3 regions of the Pantoea sp. X-Soil-ISGK-275 genome follow, and region 1 is predicted to be linked to each of the others. Evidence: predicted binding sites of a transcription regulator. Region 1 holds the regulator's gene; each other region holds the start of a gene.
What was found. The regulator PurR, encoded in region 1, represses purine synthesis genes. The targets are predictions, from matches to a motif close to CANGCAAACGTTTGCNTG.

Region 1 (5,364 bases):
CGGCCCGACATGTTCAAACATACCCACAGAAACGATGCGATCATATTGATTATTCAGGTCGCGATAGTCCTGCAGTAATATAGTGACATCCAGTCCTTCACAGCGTTGTTGCGCGAGTTTTTGTTGCTCAGCCGAAATAGTCACGCCATGCACCGTGACGCCATAATGGCGTGCGGCATATTCTGCTAATCCGCCCCAGCCACAACCGATATCCAGCAGCGTCATGCCCGGTTCAAGTTGCAACTTGCGGCAAATCATATCCAGTTTGGCTTGCTGCGCGTTTTCCAGGGTATCAGCATCTTTCCAGTAGCCGCAGGAATATTGCATGTAAGGATCAAGCATCAGTGAGAAGAGATCATTACCAAGGTCGTAATGCTCTTTACCCACAATCCAGGCGCGTTTTTTTGATTGCAAATTAGTGAGACGCGCGGCGGCGATGCGCAACGTATCTTTAAAATGCCGAGGTAATTGTTTATCCAGATGGTGTTTTAAAACGCGATGGAAGAACATATCGAGCTGTTCGCACTCCCACCAACCATCCATGTAACTTTCACCTAATCCGAGCGATCCTTCCTCGAGAACGCGTTTAAAAAAATCTGGATGCTTTACCTGAATATCCCAGGGACGAGTGCCATTAACTGCAATATCAGCCCGCTCTAGCAGTTCATTGACGATCCGATACCAATGGTTTTCTTCAAGGCTCACTTCTTCTATAACAGATGAACTCATAGCTTCTCCATCACCTTCAGATCTGAACCTGAGAAAAAGAATAGCCAATTTCCCAAGACCTGTGAGAGAACTCACGGAAAATCCGTGCGCCAGAAATCCGACGTTGTACGACGTAGTACAGAGGTATGAATTTGAGCAGAAAAGTGGGTCGCCGCACCGGATAATGTGCAGACGCCATCCCGCGACAGGGTCGCTAAAGGTATTACATTTATATTATTGATTTAATACAGAATTACTGACCCACTGAGTATATGCTCACGTGGGTCAATATTCAACGGGTTATCGTTAGTTTGCTAACGAAAAGCGCTGGCTTAGAGATTATCTTCGCAGGGACGGGAAGTGTGGGCAATATCACTTTGTGCGTTTACCGTTCGCTGGCAGACAAAGCCCACCCACGCCAGTACCACAGTAGCGACCATCACTAACGTGGTGTTGAACAGCGCCTGTTCAAGGCCGGCGGAGACCAGCAGGCTGGCTACAAAGCACAATCCTAACTGGAATAAGTTCTGTAATCCTGCGGCTTTACCGGTGGCATGCGGGAAGGGCGCTAATGCGCTGGCAACCACAATTGGATAGATCGCGCCATTGGCCAGCGCCATGCCGCAGAAAGGCATCAACAGCACAAACAGCGGCGCTGATGGCATCAGGGCGATGACAAACAAACTCAGGATGCTCAGGCTATACAGCACCAGCAACCACGGCAGCAGTTGCGCGCCCTGATAGCGATTTAACAGCGTGCGGCAGCCAAAGCCACCAATCAGAAACGCAATGGTCTGCGGAATATAGCTCAGGCCAATATCACCCGGCGTCAGGCCAGCAGCGGCGAGAATGAAAGGTGAGCCCGTCAGCCAGGCGAAAAAGCTCGCCGAACAGGCCGAGTAGATCAAGACGTTACCGCTGTAAACGCGAGTACCCAGCAAGGTCAACCAGCCGGGTTGTTTACCTGACGCCACTTTCTCGCGCTTAGGCGAGGTTAACTGCAGCGTACCGATCAGTAGCACCACGGCAACCAGCGTTAGTGTGATAAAGATGCTGCGCCAGTGGAAGTGGCCGATAAGCCAGGCGCCGAGCAGCGGTGCCAGCGCCGGAGACAGCGCAACCAGCGGCATAATCGTGGCAAACACTTTATTGGCTTTGGCTTTTGGATAGTGATCCACCACCAGCGCCTGCCAGCTTACGGCAGCCGCACAGACACCAATTGCCTGCACAAAACGCAGTGCCAGCATCAGGCGCACATCGGTCACCCAAAGCATCCCCAGACAACCAAGGGCGAAGATGGCTAACCCCGCTAGCAAAATCGGTTTACGCCCGTAACGATCCGACAGCGGCCCCCAAAAAACCTGGGCACAGGCGAAACCGCCGAGAAACAGACTCAGGCTGGCGCTGATGGTGCCAGGTGCGCTAGCGAAATCACGCTGCATATCGCCAAAGGCGGGTAAATACATATCCGTGGCAAGAAAGCCGAGCATGCTGAGCACGGCGAGATAAGGCATAAATGCTTTAGACGACAACATGTTGATTCTCTTTTGGGCAGGTTGAACGCCGGGGAGTGTAAAAGGATGCAACGCGCTTTGTGAAACGCTAATATTTGCATAGTGCTGTTAAATTTTTTGAAGGCAAAATTATGTGGTCAGAATATGCGCTTGAAGTGGTAGATGCGGTGGCGCGCACCGGCAGTTTTAGTGCGGCCGCGCAGGAGCTGCATCGCGTGCCTTCTGCCGTCAGCTATACCGTGCGACAGCTGGAAAGCTGGCTGGCGGTGCCGCTTTTTGAGCGTCAGCACCGCGAAGTGGTGATGACACCGGCGGGGGAGCATTTTGTACGTGAAGGACGATCTGTTATCAAAAAAATGCTGGCAACCCGTCGACAGTGTCAGCAACTGGCGAATGGCTGGCGCGGGGAGCTAAGTATCGCGGTTGACTGCATTGTTAAACCGCAGCGCACGCGGCAGTTAGTGAAGGATTTCTATCGCCATTTTCCCGATATGGAGCTGATTATCAGCTACGAAGTGTTCAACGGCGTATGGGATGCGTTGGCTGATGGCCGGGTTGATGTGGCGATTGGCGCGACCCAGGCGATCCCGGTGGGTGGACGTTTTGCCTTTCAGGATATGGGCGCGCTGAACTGGCGCTGTGTGGTGAGTCCCGACCATCCGCTGGTCAACAGCACGGAACTGGATGATGAAACATTACGGGCGTGGCCATCGCTGGTGCTGGAAGATACCTCGCGTGCGTTGCCGCGCCGTATGACGTGGACGCTGGATAATCAGCGGCGGTTGGTGGTGCCGGAGTGGGAAACCGGGATGGATTGTTTGCTGGCAGGATTGTGCGTTGGAATGGTGCCGGGCCATCTGGCGCGTCCGCTGCTGGACAGCCATAAACTGGTGGAACTGGCACTGCCGCAGGCCTTTCCGGACAGTCCGTGCTGCGTCAGCTGGTCAGAACAGCGCGCGTCACCGGCGCTGGAGTGGTTACTGGCTTATCTCGGGGATGCTGAAACGCTGAACCATGAATGGCTCAGCGAAGTGTCGGCTTAGCGACGATAGTCGCGGAATGGACCGTACGCCACCGAACGGCGTTCAATCAGCGTTGGCTGGACTTCGATGGTTTGCGGATCTTCACGCTTGCTGGTGATGCGATCCAGCAGCATTTCCAGCGCTTTTTCACCCAGTTCGGCTTTTGGCTGATGCACGGTGGTCAGCGCTGGAGTGAAATAGCGCGCGTTGCGCACGTTATCGTAGCCAATGACTGAGATATCCTGCGGCACGCGCAAACCCATCTCATCAGCAGCGCAAATCGCGCCCATCGCCATGATATCGCCGCCGCAGAACACCGCAGTTGGACGCTGTTTCTGATTTAAAATCTGCTGCATCGCCTGATAGCCCGATTCAGGTTCAAAGTCGCCCTGAACCACCCATTCCGGACGCACCGTGATGCCCGCTTCGCTCATCGCCTGCAGGAAGCCAGCGTGACGTCCGCCGCCGGTGTTGCGCTCCATCTGGCCGGGAATGGCACCGATATCGCGATGACCACGTTCAATCAGATAACGCCCGGCGAGATAGCCGCCCTGAAACGCATTGTCCTGCACGGTATCGGTGAAATCACCGCGTGACGCGCCCCAATCCATCACCACCATTGGGATATTGCGGTTCTCTTCCAGCATCTGCAGCAAATCGTCTGGATATTCCGAACACATCACCAGCAATCCATCGACGCGCTTTTGCGCCATCATCGACAGGTAAGCGCGCTGCTTTTGCAGATCGTTGTGCGCATTGCCGAGAATCAGCGTATAGCCGCGTTCGAAACACCGGTTCTCCACCGCTTCGATAATTTCAGCGAAGTAGGGCGCTTCGCTGGAGGTCGCCAGCAGACCCAAGGTTTTGGTGTGATTGACTTTGAGACTACGCGCCACGGCACTCGGCGAGTAGTGTAATTCTTTGATCGCTTCCCATACGGCGTTACGCGTCTCTTCCGCAACGAAACGCGTTTTGTTGATGACATGCGAAACCGTGGTGGTTGAGACACCCGCGCGTTTTGCGACATCTTTAATTGTTGCCATGAAAATGGTACTCCTGGGCTTATCGCAACTTACTGATAAGTATATTGTTAAACGTTTGCGTCTGCTAATGCTTTTACAGCCCAAAAAAGCGGGCAAAACGGTGTGTTTTAGCAGGCGAAATCACTTCATCACGCTGTTGATACAGCATGCGCAAAATCTGTTGCGCAACGAAAGGCGGCGATTCTAGCAAGCTGATGCGTATAACACGAGATTTTTGCCCATTGCTGTGCGAAAATCGCTTTAACCCTAATAATTGTGTGACTAAGGAGTTGTGATGAATACCGACCTGAAACTGGCGCTAATGACCACTGTTGGCGCACTTTTGATGATTATCGCCTTCAGCTTTACCGCGATCATGCATTAACAAAAAAGCCGGAGCTGAGAACAGCATCCGGCTTTTTTATGATTGTTGCGCAACAACTAGCGAATAGTTTTTGGCGTCATCATGCGACGCGCGCCCACATAGTGTTTCTGCCAGTAATCCTCACCCAATGCGCTGATCTGAATATCTTTGCCGGTACGCGGCGACTGAATGAATTTCCCGTTGCCGAGATACACGCCCACATGATCGGCAGTGCCGCGATTATTGATGCGGAAGAACACCAAATCGCCTTTCTCGAGCATTTCACGTTTAATCGGTGCCGCATCGCGCAGGTGATACATCTCATTAGCGGTGCGTGGCAGTTTGAATTTCACCAGATCTTTATAGGCGTACCACACTAAGCCGCTGCAGTCGAAACCGGTATGTGGCGAAGCACCGCCCCATTGATAGGGTTTGCCGAGTTGGCCCATCAATTTGGTCATCGCCGTTTCACGCGCCTTTTGATAACGCTGGCGGTGCGCCTTACTCATTTTGATGCCGGTCAGCGCTAACGCTTCATCATCGACGGCGATCTCAGGTGTTTTCTTCGCTAGACGTTGATGACCGTATTTCTTAGCAGAAAGTTTCAGCGGGGATTTTTTGCTGGTGGTCTTGTGCAGCGCGGTTTCTGTTTTGGTCTGTTTTTTGAGTTTGAATTTTTGAACAGCTGTCAGGCGCGATTTTTTGGTGGTGGTTTTCACCGGGCGTCGTTTGCG
Region 2 (5,364 bases), 230 kb from region 1:
CGACGCCTCGGTAAAACATTTCTTTTAGTGGATAACATGCTGGTTGTGATGGGATTTTTTGTGGTATTTCCTCTCATCTCTATCCATTTTGTCGAACAGCTGGGCTGGGCCGCGTTGATGGTCGGCATTGCGCTTGGCTTGCGGCAATTCGTCCAGCAGGGATTCGGCATCTTCGGCGGTGCGATTGCCGACCGTTTTGGTGCGCGTCCGCTGATCGTCACCGGCATGCTGATGCGTGCGGCGGGTTTTGCCTGCATGGCGCTGGCGCATCAACCCTGGCTGCTGTGGTTCGCCTGCTTGCTATCCGGTCTTGGCGGCACGCTGTTTGACCCGCCACGCAGCGCACTGGTGATGAAACTGGTGCGCGCACGCGATCGCGGCCGCTTCTTCTCCCTGCTGATGATGCAGGACAGCGCCGGTGCGGTGCTGGGGGCGCTGATTGGTAGCTGGCTGCTGGCGTGGGATTTCCGCCTGGTGTGCTGGGTTGGCGCGGCGGTGTTCGTCGCTGCTGCGCTGTTCAACGCCATTTGGTTACCGGCGTGGCGTATCTCAACAGAACGCATTGCGATGCGTGAAGGGATGCAACGCGTCTGGCAGGATAAGCGTTTTCGACTGTATGTGCTGACATTAACCGGTTACTACATTCTCGCCGTGCAGGTGATGTTGATGTTACCGGTGATGGTGAATCAGGTGGCCGGTGCGCCTGCTGCGGTGAAGTGGATGTACGCCATTGAAGCGCTACTGTCATTAAGCCTGCTTTATCCACTGGCACGCTGGAGCGAAAAACGCTTCCGCCTGGAAACGCGTCTAATGGCCGGTTTGTTCCTGATGACGTTCAGTCTGTTGCCGGTTGGCATGACCGACTCGCTGCCGTCGCTGTTTATACTGATCGCCATCTTTTATCTCGGCTCGATCATTGCTGAACCGGCGCGTGAAACGCTCAGCGCTTCGCTCGCCAGCTCCCGCGCACGCGGTAGCTACATGGGCTTCAGCCGTCTCGGCCTCGCGATTGGCGGTTTGATCGGCTACTCCGGTGGTGGCTGGATGTTCGATATGGGCCAGCAATGGGCGCTGCCGGAACTGCCGTGGATGCTGCTGAGCAGCGTCGGGATGATCACCCTTTTGGCGCTGTGGTGGCAGTTCCAGCCGCGTTCGGTGGCGCCAGCAATTTTCAGCAGCTAGTTTGCCCCTGCCACAGATCTCTTCCATACTTCCCGCACGTCCGAAAAAAGGGTGACCTCCGTCACCCTTAGAACCACAGGAGAAACGGGATGAAACTCTACATCTACGATCACTGCCCTTTCTGCGTCAAAGCACGCATGATTTTCGGCTTAAAAAATCTGCCGTTAGAACTCATCGTTATGTTGAATGACGACGAGCAAACGCCGAAAAAACTGATCGGCCAGAAAATGGCGCCGATTCTGCAAAAGGCTGATGGCAGCGCGGTGCCGGAAAGTATGGATATTGTGCGGCTGGTGGATAAATACGATCACGAACCGCTGCTGAATGGCAAAAGCAATCCGGCGATTAGCGACTGGCTGCGCCATGTGAATGGCTACGTCAACAAGTTGCTGTTGCCGCGCATCGCCGATGCCTCCTTTGCCGAATTCGCTACGCCGGAAGCGCGCAGCTACTTTAGCGAGAAGAAGCAGGCCAGCGTCGGGGATTTCGGCGAGTTGCGTAAACACGCGCCGGGCTTGATCAAAAACATCAGCGATGATCTGCGCCAGCTCGACAAACTGATCGTCAAGCCCAATGCGGTCAATGGCGAACTTTCAGAAGATGATATTCATCTGTTCCCGCTGCTGCGCTCCTTAACGCTGGTCAATGGTATTGAGTGGCCAAGCCGCGTTGCCGATTATCGCGATAATATGGCGAAACAAACTCAGGTCAATCTGCTCTCCTCCATCGCTGCATAATCCTCATCCATGAGAAGCGCCACGGCGCTTCTCATCCCTCTCCTGGTGACAGGTGCCGCTGATTAAGGCAGGCTATCGTTGTTTTGCCGTTTCGATCAGGATGAGGATTATATGAAAAAGGCGTTTACCGGGCTTGTCGCCCTGCTTTTTGCCGTGCTACTCAGCGGCTGTAACCAATTGACGCAATACACTATCAGCGAACAGGAAGTGAATCAGGCGCTGCAAAAGCGCAATAACTTCGAAAAAGACATCGGCGTTTCCGGGCTGGTGAATGCACACATTGTGCTGAGCGATCTCAACAGCCAGATTGGCCGTGAAGAACCTGGCAAAATCACCCTCTCAGGTAAAGCCAATATCAATGTCAGCTCGCTGTTTGGTCCGCAGCAGGCCGAAATGCTGCTGAAGATGAAGGCGCAGCCGGTTTACAACGCGCAGGAAGGCGCGATTTATCTGCATGACATGGAGATTGTCGATGCGCAGGTGCAGCCAGAAAAAATGGCGTCGATCATGAAAACCCTAACGCCTTATCTCAATGAGTCGCTAAAGCGTTATTTCAATGAGAAACCCGCCTACGTGCTGAGCGCAGACCGCAGTAAAGGAGAAGCGCTGGCGAAGAAACTCGCTAAAGGGATAGAAGTGAAACCGGGACAATTGGTGATTCCGTTTACTGATTAATCCGCGTAGCCGCACCTTCGGGTGCGGTTTTTGTTTGTCACAATAAAATCCCGTGCAAACGGTTGCCCACATCCTTATGATTACTCCCCGGCCTAAACGCGCCTCTCGTTTTCTTCTCAGCCGGAGTCTTTTTGAATGACAGCCCAACCTCAGCAAATTACCATCCGCCGCCCTGACGACTGGCATATTCATCTGCGCGATGGCGCGATGCTCAACGCCGTACTGCCTTATACCAGCGCAGTGAATGGTCGAGCGATTGTCATGCCGAACCTGGTTCCACCGGTTATCAGCGTGGCCGCTGCCGTGGCTTACCGCGAGCGCATCATGGCTGCGTTACCTGCTGAGCATGCTTTTACTCCGCTGATGACCTGCTATCTCACCGACTCACTCGATCCCGATGAGATCGAACGCGGCTTCCGTGACGGCACTTTTACCGCTGCCAAACTCTACCCTGCGCATGCCACCACCAACTCCAGCCACGGCGTGACCAATATCGCCGCGATCGCGAAGGTGCTGGATCGCATGCAGCAGATCGGCATGCCCATGCTGGTGCACGGTGAAGTGACCGATTCCCATATCGATATTTTTGATCGCGAAGCGCGCTTTATTGAAACTGTGCTGGAGCCGCTGCGCAAACAGTTCCCGGCACTAAAAGTGGTGATGGAGCACATCACCACCAAAGAAGCAGCGGAGTATCTGGCGGCAGGAAACGAGTTGCTGGGCGCCACCATCACGCCACAACACCTGATGTTCAACCGCAACCACATGCTGGTTGGCGGTGTGCGTCCGCATCTCTACTGCTTGCCGATTTTGAAACGCAATATTCATCAGGAAGCGCTGCGTAAGCTGGTCGCCAGCGGTAATCGTCGCGTATTCCTCGGTACCGATACCGCCCCCCATCTGCGTCACCTGAAAGAAGCAAGTTGCGGCTGCGCCGGTGTGTTCAATGCGCCGACCTCCTTGCCTGCTTACGCCACGGTGTTTGAGGAGCTGAAGGCGCTGGAACATTTTGAAGCCTTCTGCTCAGAGAACGGCGCGAACTTCTATGGTTTGCCGCTGAATGAAGGCACGCTGACGCTGGTGCGTGAATCCTGGCAGGTTGAAGAGAGCATTGCCCTGGCGGATGACACGCTGGTGCCTTTCCTTGCCGGTGAGACGCTGAACTGGCGCATCAAAGAATAATTTTCTGCTGCTTGCCTTCGGGATAAATATACTGTACAAATAAACAGTATATTATTCCGGAGGCTTCTATGCGCGTTGAAATTACCGTAGCAAAAACTTCGCCCCTTCCTGCAGGTGCACTGGATGCACTCAGCATCGAACTGGTCCGTCGCATTACGCAGGATTTCCCTGACGACGATCATCACGTCAAAGTGCGTTATGCCGGCGGCAACCAACTTAGCGTGTTTGGTGGCTGCAAAGAGTCACGCGAACGCATCAGCGAACTGTTACAAGAAACCTGGGAAAGCGCTGACGACTGGTTTAATAACGATTAACAGCCACTGTGCCGTTTTTGCCGGGTTTCGCCACCCGGCTTTTTTGTTTTTATTTCCCTCTCGCCAGAAAAACTGCCTGCATCTAGACTCATGTTAAACGATCCCCTATTCTTGCCTCGTCATGCTTACAGGAGGTGTTTTACATGACTACTGAAAAACCAGAAGAGGCGATGACCTTCGGAGAGTTGCTGGCATTTATTGCTGAGCAACAGCGCCGCTTAACCGTATTAGAAAATGCGTTTGCCACCTTGACCTTCTGTCTCGACGATCGCGCCAATCAGTTGCTGGTCCACAACCTGACGCTGGAAGCGCAAAACCAGAACCATGACGAGCAGTTACAGCAGCATTTTACCCGGCTAGCGGAAGAGATTCAGAAACGTCACGGCCTGCTGCCAAGCGAGCCACACGCCTAAAAGATTCTCTTTTTCGGCCTAAAGTTTCCTCTTACAAAAGCCGATAATTTCGTCACTACTGCCAATAATATTTCCAATAAAATGCCTGACGTTTCGGGCATTTTATTATTCGCTATAACGTCAATGTGAAGTGCGTTTATTTTCACTCTGATTAGGTTCGTCATACCTTTTAACTATTGTACTCGCTATTTCATGTTATAATTGTTTCGCTAGTGCACGATACAGCCGCATTGAACCTCAAGAAGCACTTCGTTTAACGAGTAATACGGAGGTTATAATGGACAGAAATAAAGACGTCATCCAGACTCATCCGTTGGTAGGATGGGATATCAGCACCGTAGACAGTTATGACGCCATGATGATTCGCCTGCACTCGCTCTCCTCGCAGGGGCAGAAAGAAGAAGAAGCTGACGTGGGCCCGACCTACTGGCTGACTACTGATGTTGCCAGACAGTTTATCTCACTTCTCGAAGCTGGCATTGCAAAAATAGAGTCTACCGAGCAGTATCTACGCGACAATCAAAAGCATTAACTTCTACTATCGCGTGAAAGGGCACCCAACAGGGTGCCTTTTTCATGGGCGCTCTCTTTTGATATGCTGTTGAAAAATTTCACCGTTTTGCTGGAGTGATGTCGTTATGGTTTATGATCTGATTGTGGTGGGAAGCGGTTCGGTAGGCGCAGCAGCCGGGTTTTACGCCACGCAGGCTGGCTTATCAGTGCTAATGATTGATAGCGCCCATCCCCCGCACAGCCAGGGCACGCATCATGGCGAAACCCGCCTGATTCGCCATGCTTATGGCGAAGGTGAACGTTACGTGCCGCTGGTGCTGCGCGCGCAGACGCTGTGGGATGAACTGG
Region 3 (5,364 bases), 1.4 Mb from region 1:
GTCATACTCCACGCCGTACATCGCCGCCGCACCGGCAATCACACGCAGCGCCTGCTGATAGATATCGTCGTTAACCTGATTGCTGACGCCGCGCGTTTCCACCTTCATCAGCGCGCAGTCGGGCACCACGTTGCGTCCGGTTCCGGCTTGCAATACGCCGACGTTAACGCGCGCCACGCCGCCGCTGTGCTGCGGCAGATTGTGCAGCGCCAGCGTAGCCTGCGCCGCAGCCAGCAGGGCGTTGCGACCCTCTTCCGGTTTGCCACCGGCGTGCGCGCCGACGCCGGTGAAATTGACGTCGAGTTTGGTGGTGGCGAGGAAGCTGTCGCTGCCACAGACGATTTCTCCAGCGGGCACGCCAGTACCAAGATGGATGGCGGTGAACAGATCGACATCATCCACCACACCGGCCGCGACCATCGCTTTCGCCCCGCGCACGCCTTCTTCGGCGGGCTGGAAAATGAGTTTGATGGTGCCGCTCAGCTGCGCTTGCATCTCCATCAACACGCCCGCCAGCGCCAGGCCGATAGTGGTGTGGCCGTCGTGGCCGCAGGCGTGCATCATGCCGGGATTGCAGGAGGCAAAGCCTTCGCGCGTTGGCAGATGATCGGCGGCGCGGCTTTCGTTCTGATCGAGCGCATCCATATCCACGCGAAAACCCATCACCGGGCCCGGACGACCGGTTTCCAGCGTGGCGACCACGCCACAAAAACCGCCGGAGAAGTGCTTAATCCACTGCGGCAGCGCGCCTTGCTCCAGCGCGCGTGCTTCCTGCTGCACCAGCACCTCATCAGAGGGCAATCCCATGCGCGAGTCGGCATCGATCACCTCGCGGCCCAGTTTGAGTTGATAACCAAGACGATGCAGCTCTTCAGCCACCAACGTGGCGGTGCGGAACTCCAGCCAGCCCGATTCGGCAAAGTGGTGCAGATCGCGTCGCCAGGCCTGCATCTGCGGGATGCGCGCGTTGACGAGGTCAGAAAGGGTTTTCATCGGCATGTCCTTTGTGTTGGTTTTTTATGCATTCATCCGAATCTACACATTGGTTTTGCCGCGCATAAGATGCGAATATCTTGCTACTGATAAACAACGGTTATCATCAAACTATGTCTGCGAACCTCAAACTTCATCAGCTGCGCGCGTTTGTTGACGTGGCACGTCAGGGCAGTATTCGCGCCGCCAGCCGCTTGTCCGGGCTTTCACAGCCTGCGCTGACCAAAGCGATTCAGGAACTGGAGCTGGCGCTGGGCGCACGCCTGTTCGAGCGGCGACAGCAGGGCGTAACGCTGACCGATATCGGTGATAACTTTTTTCAGCATGCCAGCCTGATACTGGAAGAGTTGCGGGTAGCGCAGGAAGATATTCAGCAGCGGCTGGGATTAGCCGGCGGGCGCGTTAACATCGGCGTGGGCGGCAGTATTGCGCGCACCGTCATGCCGCAGGTGATTAATCAATTTCATCGCGAGTATCCGCTGGTTAAGGTGCGGATTGTTGAAGGTCAGCTGGTTTCGATGGTGCATGAACTGCGCCAGGGCGAACTGGATTTCACCATCAATACCTATGATAAAAATCATCTCGATCAGGAATTGGTGTTTGAACGGCTGATGGAGCGTGATTATCAGGTGGTGATGCGCAAAGGACATCCGATGGCGCACGCGCGCACGCTGGCTGAGTTGCAGCACTGCGACTGGACCATGCCGACGCCGCAGGGAAGCTATTATCGGCTGCTGCACGATCTGTTTGGCGAGCGCGGCATGGCACCGAAAATCGTCGTCACCTGCGAGACCTTTATGGCCTGCACCAGCCTGGTGGCACAGAGCGATTTCGTCAGCATTATTTCGCGCGATGTGATTGAAGACCCGACGCACGGCGGCCAGCTGATCTCCCTCGAGCTCGACGAACCCTTACCGAAAGCCACTTTCTACCTTATCCAGCGCAAAGACACCGCGCTGACACCGATGAGCGCCTACATGGCGCAGCTGTTTCGGCGCTACTGTCAGCAAAGGTAAGAGTGCGGCCTGGCTCGCAACGGTATAAATAATGTGCACTACACTTGCAGGGGACGTTCCCTTTATGGAGTACAGAGCATGCAAGTTACCCCGTATGTTTTTTACAGCGGTCGCTGCGAAGAGGCGATTGCCTTCTACCTCGACGCCACCGACGGCGAGCTTCTGTTCAAGATGACTTATGGCGATATGCCGGATGAAACGCCGGTGGAGGACGAAGGTTGTATCTCGGGCGTGAGCTTTTCGCCGGAGCAGATTATGCATGCCCACCTGCGCATCGGTCAGGGCGAATTGATGATGAGCGATGGCGCACCGCAGGCGGCGTATGGCGGTTTTGCCGTGAGTTTATCCACGCCGGATGAGGCGCAAGGCAAGCGTTGGTTTGAGGCGTTGTCAGCGGGCGGTGAAGTGACGAAAAGCTGGGCACCGACGTTCTGGGCCAATGGCTTTGGCATGTTGACCGATAAGTTCGGCGTACCGTGGATGGTGAATGCGTATAAGCCGCAGATTTGAGTATAGGGTGCGCGCTAGCCCTCACCCAGCCCTCTCCCGCAAGCGGGAGAGAGAGTAGGTAGGGGCACGATCTGTTCCCTCTCCCACTTGTGGGAGAGGGTTAGGGTGAGGGAAACCAACAACTTAGAAGTTGTAACCCACCACCAAATAGTAACCCCAGCCAGTCGATTTCACTTCAAACGGACCGTTACCGAAGTTCACCTCCTGGCCGTCAGCCCACTGGCCGCCGTTGTGGAAATAACGCGCCACGGTTGAAACATGCCAGTGATCGTAGTTCAGCGACAGAATGTGGCTCGATGCAATCGAGTTGCTGGTGCGTGAACGATCGGACTTATCACGCAGATCGGAACCCCAGTCGAAGTTGGTGAAGCCGATGTAGCTCAGCTTGCCGCCCCACAGATCGGTAATCGGCACAAAGTATTTCACCTTGAAGCGGTAACCATCCCAGCTGTTTTCGTTCGCCGCACCGTAGTTTTCCCACTGGTATTTCGCGTAAACGTTCAGCGACAGGCCGATATCGCTGTGCGTATCGATGTCAGTGCCGAGACCCATGTACCAGGTGTTCTGACGGCTATCGCTGTTGCGACCCATGTCATAGATGTAGTTGTTGGCGAAGTACCACTCTTTAAACGGACCAAAGGAGAGATCGGTGCCGGTCAGCTTATCGATGGAGAAACGTGGCTCAATTTCCATGAACATCGGCGAACCGTGGTCGAACACGCCGTTGGCGTTGCTGTTGCCCACGCCGAAGAAGTTGGTCAGATCGAGGTAGCCGTAGAAATCGAACCAATCCTTTTTAGCAAAGGCTTCGTATTCCAGATACACGTCGTTGTTGAACTGGGGTCCAAAACGGGTGTGGTAGCTGCCCACCACGTTCACGCTCTGATGCCACCAGTCAGAAACGTACTGCGGATCGCTGTCTGCCGCTTGTGCCGCACCAGTCCAGCTGCTGGCCAATAAGGCCCCTGCTATCAACGCTTTATATTTCATTATTGTTAACCACATGCTTTTGATCGCCGGGCCGTCGCCGCGATCGGGTGAAATTGATCCCAGGGGATGGGCAGTGAGTTGTCGTATCCGGTCTGTGTCGCCAGATTTTCAAGCTTGCGTAATGTGCCTGTAACAGAGGCATAGAAAATAGATTTTGGTCACGTTTGTCAAAAAGTGTTGCAGTTTGATTCACTGGAAATGTGATCGTTATCACATAAAGACCGTGAGGCGAACGGAACCCCGCAACCGTTTACGTGTCGCGTTCGTCGGGAAAAAGGGGTTGAGAGAATGGTGCGATAGGTTGCATGGTCGCCATGAATGGCGACCCTACGGGTTATGGGAGGGTAACGCGTACCTGCAGGCCGGCAATCTGGCCCTGTTGATCGTGGCGGTTCGACAGCGCAACTTGCATCTGATGCTTTTGCGCCACACTGCGCACAATCGATAAGCCCAAGCCGCTGCCTTGCGCCTGCACGTCCGGCGAACGGGTGAAGCGGTCAAAGGCGCGTTCGATAAAGGATTCCGCCATGCCGGGCCCGTTATCGACAATATCCACCACGGTGTGATTACCGACGCGATGCAGCAGCACATCGACCAGGCTGCCTTCCGGCGTGTGCAGCATCGCATTGCCGATCAGGTTATCAAACAGGCTTCGCAGATCGGAGCGGCTGGCGTGCAGGCGATAATGGGTGGTGCCGTTAAAGCCGATATCAATGCCGCGCTTATCTGCCACCACCATCAACTGCTCAATGCTCTCTTTCAGCAGGTCGTCCAGCTCGATGCTTTCCACCGTGGCGACCACCGATTGATCTTCCTGACGCGAGATATTCAGCAGCTGCGTCACCAGATGGCGCGTGCGCGTTACGCCCGCTTCCAGCTGATCGAACTGGCGGCGGGCTTCTCCGGGTTGAATATGTTGCCGCAGATTCTCCAGCTGCAAGGTCACGGCGGTGACCGGCGTGCGCAGCTCATGCGCCGCATCTTCGAGGAACTGACGCTGCGATGACCAGGCCGCGCGCAGTCTATCCAGCAAGGCGTTGTAAGCTGCCACCAGCGGCAGCACTTCGTCCGGTAAACCATCAGGTGAAACGCTATGCGGATGCAGCGTTTCCTGGGCTGCGATATGGCGCGACGCCACGCGTAAATCACGCGTTATCGCCCGCACCACCAGCCATATCACGATCAGTGAGAGCGGCATCATCAGCACCAACGGAATGATGGCGGAGAGCGCTCGCTTGACCATGATACTTTTCATGTAGCCGATATTATGCAGCACCTGAATATTGCCGATTTCACTGCCCAGCTCGCCGGGCCGCGTGTAAACACGCCATTCGCAGTCGTCGCCACAATCCCCGACTTTCAAATCGGTCCAGCCTTTTTTCAGCTGCAATGGCGCATGCAGGCCCGGCCACGAGCTGGCGCGCAGATGGTTGCTTTCGTCCCACAGCTGAACGATATAGGTGCTTTTGAGTTTCTCTTCATGCATCACCATCGGCATCAGCGCCGGCATGCGTTGGCTGCTGGCCCAGGCATCAGCGATCTTGGCGAGCTGATCGTCCTTCATGGTACCCATCATGTCGCCGTAGCAGTGATAGAAATACCAGGTGACGCCGCCGATCATCGCCAGATGCAGAATCACCAGCGTGGCGAGCAGTTTGTTACGCAGCGAGCGCATAAAGGTGAAAGGTTTCATATTGCCGGTACCCGCCAGCCAAGTCCGCGTACGTTGCGGATCACTTCGTTATCCAGTTTGCGGCGCATACCGTGAATCAGTACATCCACCGCGTTGCTGCTGACCTCTTCGCCCCAGCCGTAAATGCGGTTTTCTAACTGTTCGCGTGAAAGGATGGCGCCG

Region 2: a site for PurR is predicted at 2,646-2,663, ahead of pyrC (dihydroorotase). Genes of this name have one in related genera too.
Region 3: a site for PurR is predicted at 3,749-3,766, ahead of AC6I8A_RS01980 (nucleoside-specific channel-forming protein Tsx). Genes of this name have one in related genera too.

Annotation. Positions count from the first base shown of each region.
Region 1 covers NZ_AP035976.1:1,892,285-1,897,648, forward strand. The annotation lists gene cfa (cyclopropane fatty acyl phospholipid synthase) at 1-729, opposite strand, end outside; gene punC (purine nucleoside transporter PunC) at 1,041-2,243, opposite strand; gene punR (DNA-binding transcriptional activator PunR) at 2,354-3,265, shown strand; gene purR (HTH-type transcriptional repressor PurR) at 3,262-4,287, opposite strand; gene cydH (cytochrome bd-I oxidase subunit CydH) at 4,562-4,651, shown strand; gene AC6I8A_RS08860 (C40 family peptidase) at 4,708-5,364, opposite strand, start outside.
Region 2 covers NZ_AP035976.1:1,661,357-1,666,720, reverse strand. The annotation lists gene mdtH (multidrug efflux MFS transporter MdtH) at 1-1,182, shown strand, start outside; gene grxB (glutaredoxin 2) at 1,272-1,919, shown strand; gene AC6I8A_RS07720 (lipoprotein) at 2,031-2,594, shown strand; gene pyrC (dihydroorotase) at 2,730-3,776, shown strand; gene dinI (DNA damage-inducible protein I) at 3,845-4,090, shown strand; gene AC6I8A_RS07705 (hypothetical protein) at 4,234-4,503, shown strand; gene bssS (biofilm formation regulator BssS) at 4,781-5,035, shown strand; gene solA (N-methyl-L-tryptophan oxidase) at 5,142-5,364, shown strand, end outside.
Region 3 covers NZ_AP035976.1:449,846-455,209, forward strand. The annotation lists gene AC6I8A_RS01965 (amidohydrolase) at 1-993, opposite strand, end outside; gene AC6I8A_RS01970 (LysR family transcriptional regulator) at 1,107-2,009, shown strand; gene yjdN (VOC family metalloprotein YjdN) at 2,088-2,519, shown strand; gene AC6I8A_RS01980 (nucleoside-specific channel-forming protein Tsx) at 2,643-3,509, opposite strand; gene AC6I8A_RS01985 (sensor histidine kinase) at 3,844-5,202, opposite strand; gene AC6I8A_RS01990 (response regulator) at 5,199-5,364, opposite strand, start outside.